DNA from 3 places in the Shewanella sp. SR43-4 genome. Region 1 is predicted to be linked to each of the others. Evidence: predicted binding sites of a transcription regulator. Region 1 holds the regulator's gene; each other region holds the start of a gene.
What was found. Region 1 encodes MetJ, which represses methionine synthesis genes. Its sites were predicted from a motif close to TAGACGTCTAGACGTCTA; they were not measured.
Positions count from the first base shown of each region.

Region 2: a site for MetJ is predicted at 1,560-1,577, ahead of msrA (peptide-methionine (S)-S-oxide reductase MsrA). Genes of this name have one in related genera too.
Region 3: a site for MetJ is predicted at 1,323-1,340, ahead of metE (5-methyltetrahydropteroyltriglutamate--homocysteine S-methyltransferase). Genes of this name have one in related genera too.

Region 1 covers NZ_JACJEB010000001.1:296,688-299,976, reverse strand. The annotation lists gene H5123_RS01380 (sulfite exporter TauE/SafE family protein) at 95-832, opposite strand; gene metJ (met regulon transcriptional regulator MetJ) at 1,027-1,341, opposite strand; gene metB (cystathionine gamma-synthase) at 1,549-2,718, shown strand; gene H5123_RS01365 (bifunctional aspartate kinase/homoserine dehydrogenase II) at 2,859-3,289, shown strand, end outside.
Region 2 covers NZ_JACJEB010000004.1:307,921-311,209, forward strand. The annotation lists gene H5123_RS06570 (thiamine pyrophosphate-dependent dehydrogenase E1 component subunit alpha) at 1-194, opposite strand, end outside; gene astE (succinylglutamate desuccinylase) at 351-1,379, opposite strand; gene msrA (peptide-methionine (S)-S-oxide reductase MsrA) at 1,600-2,079, shown strand; gene trxB (thioredoxin-disulfide reductase) at 2,280-3,233, shown strand.
Region 3 covers NZ_JACJEB010000005.1:88,087-91,375, reverse strand. The annotation lists gene H5123_RS07095 (HDOD domain-containing protein) at 1-365, shown strand, start outside; gene H5123_RS07090 (LysR family transcriptional regulator) at 348-1,250, opposite strand; gene metE (5-methyltetrahydropteroyltriglutamate--homocysteine S-methyltransferase) at 1,406-3,289, shown strand, end outside.

The DNA of each region.
Region 1 (3,289 bases):
AATTAACGTTTAGTGACAGGGATTCAGCCACATAAAATAATGCGCAGCCCTGTTTATTGGAAGGTCATTTGATAAAGAGAATCAGTGAGTGGCGTTAAATTAATGCGATTGTCGACTTTATTACTAATATTGTTGCGCTAATGCTACACAATATTAATGTCGCAGCCCGGGTTTTCTCTTTATCGACACGGCCAATTAATCGACCAGAGACAAGGTAGCCTGCAATGACTGAGGGGAGTAATAGCAGTGATAGCCATAAATGTTTTACTTCAACTAAGCCGACAACGGCTAAAATAGCCAATGCGATTAATGAGCTAAAGACAAAAAAGGCTGATAGCGCCGCCCTAAATTGACTGGCATCTTGACCGGCAAGTAAAATGGCCATTGGTGGGCCGCCGATCGCAGCGATATTGCCAAATATGCCCGAAAATACCCCAGCGATAAATAAACTGATGCGATTGATTGGTGCGGTAAAGCGAAAGACGCTTAGGATAACGGCAATAAACACGATTGCTGCAATCACCAAGCCTAGTATGGCTTGTGGTGCAAACAGTAATAACCCTGCACCTAAAAATCCTCCTGGAACACGTCCCAGTAAGGCATATTGTAATCCATTAAACTGCAGGTGGCCGCGCTCTCTAAACAAGGTCATTGCAGAGATTGCAAAACCCATGGCAATAATAGGAACAGGAACTAATTGAGGATTAACAATATACAGTAGTGGGCTTGCTACAACGGCTAACCCAAAGCCAATTAAGCTTTGGGTTAGCGCGCCAAAAAATACAATAATTGATGCCAGTATCAAAGTGGTTGGATCGATAAATGACATCATAATTTCTCTTTAAAATATTACTGCTTATAGCAATCCACATTGAAATTGGATCTATTTTAGGCGTACAGCAACTTTGCCTTTAAAAGACTGCCTCGAATACCACGCTAATCATTTTCGCTAAAAGAGCAAACTTCAATAAGGATTGGTATCAATGGGCAGTTTTAAAGTCGGTGAGGGATTCATTAACCTGTAGGTTATTCGAGCTCTTCCCATTCGATACCCATATCATCCATTAACTTTTTCGCTTCACTTGGAATGCTATCAGGCTGATCTTTTGATAAATCACCGTCATAAGGTAATGGTTGACCTGTGTACGCGTGCAAAAATGCTTCGCATAGCAGTTCACTGTTAGTTGCATGGCGCAGATTATTTATCTGGCGACGCGTCCGCTCATCTGTCAGTACTTTTAATACTTTTAAAGGGATAGAAACCGTAATTTTTTTTACTTGTTCATTTTTTTTGCCGTGTTCGGCATATGGGCTGATATATTCGCCATTCCATTCAGTCATTAACTTACCCTTAACGATAAATACGCTGCAGATTTTAAACCGTTACAATCTCTAGTCAAATTATTGCTACTATTTAATCCCGATGCAAATAGATTTCTCGATGTTTAGACGTCTAAACGTCTATTTTGGTTGACTCAGGGAGAACTCTTCGGTAAATTTGGACGTCTAGACATCTATTGTGTGTTTGTGACTTTTTAGGAATCAATTATGACTCAGTATCAAAGTGCCACTTTGGCCGTTCGCCAGGGTATAGAAACAGACACACAACATGGTGCTATTGTGCCGCCGATTTATTTATCGACCAATTATTCATTTGATGGCCATACTAATCCTCGCGAGTTTGACTACAGCCGTTCAGGTAATCCGACGCGTTGTATATTAGGTGAGGCGATTGCAAAACTTGAGCAAGGTGTAACTGGTGTGGTGACATGTACCGGCATGGCGGCCATTACCTTAGTGACCAGTTTGTTGGGCCCAGATGATTTATTGGTTGTGCCGCACGATTGTTATGGTGGCAGTTACCGTTTATTTACTAACCTGGCCAAAAAAGGTCAATTTAAGTTATTGGTTGTTGATCAAACTGATGCGCAAGCGCTGGGCAACGCGATAGCGCAAAATCCCAAAATGGTCTGGTTAGAAACGCCATCAAATCCATTACTGCGGGTAGTCGATATTAATGCGATCAGTATCGCTTGCCATGAGGTTGGCGCGTTAGTGACGGTTGATAACACTTTTTTGTCGCCAATATTACAACAACCTTTATTGTTGGGGGCCGATATCGTTATTCACTCAACCACCAAATACATTAATGGTCACAGTGATGTGGTCGGTGGCGCTGTGGTGGCTAAAGATGCTGAAGTGGGTGAATTATTACATTGGTGGTCAAACACCCTTGGATTAACCGGTTCTGCTTTTGATAGCTATTTAACCTTACGTGGCTTAAGAACGCTGGCAGTCCGCATTCGTGAGCATCAACGTAATGCGCAAAAAATTGTAGAATTACTCAATGCCAGTGATGTGGTTGCCAAGGTGTATTATCCAGGGCTAAAAGACCATCCGGGTCACGAAATTGCCGCAAAACAACAACAAGGTTTTGGCGCTATGTTAAGTTTTGAATTAACCGGTGGCGAAGCTGAAGTGGTGGCCTTTTTACAGGCATTATCTTTGTTTAGTATTGCTGAAAGTTTAGGCGGAGTGGAAAGTTTAGTTGCTGTTCCTGCCACCATGACTCACCGTGCAATGGACCCACAGGCAAGGCAGCAGGCTGGTATTAAAGACACTTTACTGAGATTATCTGTCGGTATTGAAGATGCAGATGACCTGCTCGCGGATATTCAAGCCGGTCTCGCCGCTGTTACTGCGATAAAATCAGCTTGAGTTGGCTTAATTCGAGTTTAAGTTTGCTGTGGTTCCGGCCAAATAAAGTAAAATAGAAAATATGCACTTGCCACACTGTTTATTTCAAATTAGAAGTATAGCTGTCGCAATAAAAGTCTTAGTTGTTTAAGGAGTTAGTAATGACGCGAAGTCATTTACATAAGTTTGGTGGTTCAAGTTTAGCGGATGCAGATTGCTATCGCCGTGTTGCCCATATTTTGCTTACACATGGTCAAAGTGATGATTTAGTTGTGGTATCGGCCGCCGGCAAAACGACTAACTTTTTATACAAATTACTCACTCTGCGTGACAGCGGTCAGTTATGGCAAGAAGAGCTTCAAGTGCTGATCAGTTATCAGCAGACATTAATTGAACAGTTATTATCAAATGAGCTGGCTCGTGACCTACGTGAGCGCCTGTCGACTGACAAATCGCAATTAGTCAGTTTATTGTCTTTAGAGCAGCGTAATGACTACCAATTAAACCAAGTGGTCAGTTTTGGTGAGCGTTGGTCTGCACGCCTTATGGCCGCATTGCTGAGAGAAATGGGTGTAACAGCCACTCATGTGGA
Region 2 (3,289 bases), on a different contig from region 1:
TCGTCTAATACTCGTGTAAAAACACAGGTATCAAATATTTTTTCGGCCAGAGCCTTGTCGATTACTGGTAAAACCGCATTTTCATATGTGGTGCCATCAGCTTGCAAAATACGCAAAATGGGGATGTGCAATGACGCTTTGTCTAGGAAGCTGACACGGTGCACTGTTTCATTGGTCAGTGGTGCGTTGCTCATATTATGCTCTTGTTATTGTTAAGCCATGTTCAACATAAACATGGCTCTATTTATACTATGCGAGTAGACATTACGTTAACGTAAACTACCTATCAATACTTACTCTCACTGTAAACGTATTTTACTCACGATTGACATGTATATATTGCTTTACGACTATAAGATTGACTCGTTCGGTGCAGGTACTAAACATAGCACTGTACGCTGCCCAATGGGTACATTTGCATTCGGAAATACAATGGCCTCTTGTGGCTGTTCGACGGTGATCGCTTTACCACCTTCTGTCGCTAACACTGCCCCGTGACTAAAAGCACTGAAGTTTTCAGCATCACCAGCAAAGCTAAATTCAAAGTCATCGAAATGTTTATTAATCGACCTAGACACCTTATACAAGTTGACCTTACTTGCGTCAAACTCAACAGGCGCTAACTGAGGCTCAGTAATCAGTTTTTCAAGCATAGTGTGAGTTTCCGCAAAATGACTCATGTCGTTTTGACCAAATGGCATCACTTTTCCTAATTCAACGGTAAATGCATCTGCTTGAAATTGCTCTGAGGAGTAGTAGCTAAACGTAGTTGTCGGTTCATGATGGAATAACATGGTATCAACACCACATGCCGCCAAAAACATAATTTGCTCGCCGCTAAAAGCACGACCTGGACGATATGGGTAAATGGCAAACTTTTCATGCTTTGAAGCACGGATTGCAGTATGTAAGTCGTAATGAATGCGTTGATTGTCGCTATTGGCATTGAAAAAGTCAGCCACGTATTGCTCTAACGCTTTAGCTCGATGGCGCTCAGGGTGAGTTAAACCCTCGCCCTTTGAATGCGCACCGCTAAATAGGCGATTCATGTTTTCATCAATAAAACGGGTTTTATTAATGATCGCAGCGGGATTACCGATTAAAAACATTACACGCTGCTTGGCCACTATACGTTGAGTCAGCAAATCTTTAATCAGTTGATTGCATATTTCAATTGGCGCAGTTTCATTACCGTGCACGGCACATGACAACACTATGTCTTTAGTGGCAGTTGTTGGCGTAAATACAATCACCCCAGTATCTAATACATCAACCCGAGTATGTTGGGCTAACATAAAGTCATACGCTGCTGGTAGTCGAGTCGGATTGGCTAAGGTATAGGCTAAAAAATCGTGGTTTATCATCAGGTCAGATAACACTATCAACTCCTTGTCTCATTATTATATGGCGTAGTTAAACTTGACGTAAACGGCTGTTAACTAAGATGCCTATTGCCGCAGATTCTATCATAGCCAAAGACTATTTTATTGCAGGCATATGTTAGTTTTATTTATTAATAAAAGTTTGCTTGCAAAACATCACAATATTCAACACAATTATAGCCATCTAGACTTCTATAATATGTTTTAAGGGTATGTCATGGCGTTAGCAACATTTGGTGCAGGCTGTTTTTGGGGTGTTGAATATTTTTTCCGTGAAATTAACGGCGTCAGTAACGCAACGTGTGGCTACATGGGTGGCAAAGACACTGCAACAACTTATAAAGAAGTGAAGACGGGTTCCACTGGCCATGCTGAAGTTGTCCAAGTTGAATTTGATCCTGAAGTGGTCAGTTTTAACGACTTACTGGATGTGTTTTGGAAAAACCATAACCCGACCATGTTAAACATGCAGGGTGGCGACATTGGCACTCAATATCGCAGTACGATATTTTTTCATGATAAAGAGCAAAAAGCCCAAGCTGAAACCTCAAAGCTGGCATTAGCACGCAGCGGTAAATGGGGACAGCGTCATATTGTGACTGAAATTGTACCGATACAAACATTCCACATAGCCGAGGAATATCACCAGAATTATTTAGAAAAAAATAACCTACCAACTTGTCATTTGGTTTACTAAGTCTAAACGAGCAACACTACCGAGCGATAATTAAGCGATTCAAGTGAGATGATGTTTAGCATTGCCTCACTTGAAACGGAATATTTACATAATAGATAACCCCAATCGATTTCCTACACTCAACTTCACTTTACCCGCCGCAGTAAATTCCATACAATCCCATGCAAATTGCTTAAGGCATGTTATCGGAGATCAAAATCATGAGTGAAGCTCGTCACGTTAACCTACTAATTTTAGGTTCTGGCCCTGCCGGCTATACCGCTGCTGTTTATGCTGCGCGTGCAAATTTAAATCCTGTGATGATCACAGGTATGCAGCAAGGTGGCCAATTAACGACCACTACGGAAGTAGAAAACTGGCCAGGCGATGCGGAAGACTTAACTGGTCCAGCATTAATGGAACGCATGCAAAAGCACGCTGAAAAGTTTGATACTGAAATTATTTTCGATCATATCAATGAAGTGACCCTAACTGAGCGCCCTTTCCGCTTAAAAGGTGACAACGGAGAGTTTACTTGTGATGCACTAATTATTGCGACAGGTGCATCGGCTAAATATTTAGGCCTTCCGTCTGAAGAAGCGTTCATGGGCCGTGGTGTTTCTGCCTGCGCAACATGTGATGGTTTCTTCTACCGTAACCAAAAAGTTGCGGTTATCGGTGGCGGTAACACTGCTGTTGAAGAAGCACTTTATTTAAGCAACATCGCGTCTGAAGTTCACTTAATTCACCGTCGTGATAGTTTCCGTTCAGAAAAGATTTTGATTAACCGCTTAATGGATAAAGTCGCTAACGGTAATATCATTTTACACCTAGACCAAACACTGGAAGAAGTGACGGGTAATGACATGGGTGTGACAGGTCTTAAGAAAAAGAGCACTAAAGATGGTTCAGTTACCGACCTAGAAGTCGCGGGTGTGTTTGTTGCGATCGGCCACAGCCCAAATACTGGCATTTTTGCTGATCAGCTAGAAATGAATCACGGTTACTTAAAAGTTAACAGTGGCTTACAAGGCAATGCAACACAAACTAGCATCGAAGGTGTTTATGCGTGTGGTGACGTAATGGATCAACATTATCGTCAAGCCATCACTTCTGCCGGAACGGGTTGTATGGCTGCACTTGATGCTGAGCGTTACCTAGACGCGAAAAAGTAATTGATTGCATTTAATCAAGAAGAGCAGCTCAGGCTGCTCTTTTTTATAGCTGTTAT
Region 3 (3,289 bases), on a different contig from region 1:
CGGATGATTGTTTAGAACAGTTACGTGAGCAGATTGAAACCGGTGATAACATCAAAATTGATGCGGATGAAATGCAAACCTTAGCATTATTTAGTGTTTTTGGTCAGGTGATTGTATTAACGGCTTTTGCCTATTTAAATGCAGAGCTGTCTCGTCCCGTGTCACTAAAAGTATTAAAATCACTGATTGATAACCAGCAACAACAATTATCCCTTGATGCATTTGATGCATTAGGATTGGATGACGATTTACGCGAAGAGTTTTTAATTGCCCATAACTTACGCCAAACACAAAACCCTGATTCTCCAGGACTTGTGCTTCGACGCGTGTTATCTAAAAGAGGTTTATTAATCAACCCGCTGTAAATTTATACCTTCACTTGCTACCAGCTCGAGCCACTGTTGAATTAAATTTGCATTAGTGGCATCGCGGCGATACGCGCCAAACAATGGACGTTTTAGTCCTTCTGCGCCTAATTTTACCGCCGTAAGACTCAGCCCCTGACTTTCTCGAATAGACCAAGTTGGTAGGGTGGCTACGCCATCATTACAGGCAACTCGCTGCAATAACATTGAGGTTAAGTCGCATTGTTTTTGCTCACCAGGTTCAATACCAGCGGGCTCTAAAAAGTGTTTGTATATGTCTAAACGCGCGAGAGGCACTGGGTAACTGATTAAAGTTTGCTTTGCCAATTGAGCTGGGGTTACAAAGGCTTGCGTCGCCAATGCGTGATCACTGGCAACGACTAACTTTACTTCAAAATCAAATAGATGTTGATAAGCTACGCTATGTCCAGGCACTGGGTCAGAGGTGAGCACTATGTCTAAACTCCCCGTTTCCAGCGCATTGAGTGAATCAAATAAATGACGACTTGAAATATCAATTTGAGCTGCTGGCGCATATTGTTTAAATTGTTCAATAACCGGCATTAACCAACGAAAACAACTGTGGCATTCAATGCCGAGCTTAAGTTGTTGGCTTTCACCCTCTAAACCGCGCTTAAGATCAGATTCGGTTGCAATCACTTTCGGTAAGATTTCTTCCGCTAAATTCAGCAGACGTGAACCTTCGTGAGTAAACGTTAACGGTTTACTTTTACGAACAAAAATAGTTGAGTTAATCCGTGTTTCTAACTCTTTTATTTGATGAGAAAGCGCCGACTGGGTTACAAATCGTTTTTTAGCTGCACCCGCTAAACTGCCACTTTCCTTTAACGCCATCAAGGTGCGAAGGTGTCTAAGCTCTATCATTTTCTCTCCACATGAATCTTGCTCAACTAGCCGATGAAATCAATTCGATTGCTTGACAGCAGAGTAGCACAATAAACTTCTAGACGTCCAGACGCCTATGCGGGTTTTTCTGCATAAATGGCTATAAATTTTGCTTCAACGAAAAGGAAAGCAGCATGAAAATTTCAAGTTTAGGATTTCCCCGCATTGGACGTCAGCGTGAATTGAAGTTTGCACTTGAGCATTATTGGCGCGCAGAAATCTCATTATTTGAACTGAAACAGGTCGCCAGTGAATTAAAAAAAACGCATTGGCAGTGGCAAGCAGATGCCGGCGTTGAGTTAGTTCCAGTAGGCGACTTTGCTTATTACGACCAAGTATTAACCCTAAGTGCCACCTTAAATGTGATCCCAGATCGCCACCGAGCTACTCAAGCCGATGGCAGCCAAGCGCCTATCGATATAGACACCTTATTTCGTGTTGCCCGTGGCCGATCGCAAACTGGCCAACATGCCTGTGCAGCAGAAATGACTAAGTTTTTTAACACTAACTATCATTATCAAGTGCCTGAACTTAGTGTAGATCAAAGCTTCGAGATTGCCTTCGAACAGTTGTTTGATGAGGTCAGTGAAGCGCAGCAACTCGGTCATCAAGTAAAACCGGTATTGCTTGGCCCAGTGACGTATTTGTATTTATCGAAAAGCCTGACTGAGTTTAATAAGCTATCGTTATTACCGCAGCTACTGACGGTTTATCAGCAGATTTTGCAACGTTTTGCAGACCAAGGTGTGAGTTGGGTACAACTTGATGAGCCAGTATTAGCCGCAGACTTAACCGAGGAGTGGCAGCAAGCCATTCGCCACAGTTATCAATTTTTAGCGCAACAAAAGCCGGCATCATTGAAGATATTACTTGCCAGTTATTATGGCTCTATTGGCCATCATCAAGCATTGGTGAGTGCATTACCGGTTGATGGTTTGCATCTTGATTTAGTCACAGCACCACAACAAGTTGAGGCGTTTATCAAAGCGCTCGGAAGCCAACAAATTTTATCGGTTGGAGTGATTAATGGTCGCAACGTGTGGGCTGCCGATGTTGATGTTATTGCTGATCAGCTGGCAGAATTAGCGACCACGTTGGGCGATCGTTTGTGGATTGCACCTTCTTGTTCATTGTTACATTGTCCGGTTGATGTTGACGTCGAGACGCAATTGATCAGTCCGTTACAGGGACAATTAGCATTTGCCAAACAGAAACTGTTTGAACTTAGTGACATTCAGCAGCTAATTAACGATCAAGATTCACAAAGCAGCCAAGTGATTATTGATCGTTGCCAGCAAAGGCGTTTAGCCACAGCTGCTGCAGCTAATCAAGAGGTTGTTCAACGTGTGTTACAGCTTACTGCGAGTGATTTTGAACGTCATAGCCCTTTTGCTCGGCGTATTATTGCTCAGCAACAGAAGCTAGCACTGCCATTACTTCCCACAACCACCATAGGCTCATTTCCGCAAACGCCTGCGATTCGTGGTTTACGCAAACGCTGGCGTAAAGGCGAAATCAATGACACTGATTACCGATTACAGCTTGAGCAAGTCACTCAGGACACCATTTGTCGTCAACTAAAACTCGGTATTGACGTATTAGTGCACGGTGAAGCTGAACGAAATGACATGGTGGAGTATTTTGGTGAACAGCTCGACGGTGTTGGCTTTACTCAATTTGGTTGGGTGCAAAGTTATGGCTCTCGTTGTGTAAAACCACCGCTAATTTATGGTGATGTATCACGTCCTAAGCCGATGACGGTTGATTGGGCTACCTATGCGCAAAGTTTAACCGACAAGCCTGTCAAAGGCATGCTAACAGGCCCAGTGACCATATTGCATTGGTCGTTTGCTCGAGAAGATATCCCTCGTCAAGATATTGCCAATCAACTTGCGTTAGCGGTGCGCGATGAAGTGATCGATTTAGAAAAAGCCGGCATTGGCATTATTCAAATTGACGAGCCAGCATTTCGTGAAGGTTTACCGATTAAACAGAGCCAGTGGGCAGATTATTTAACT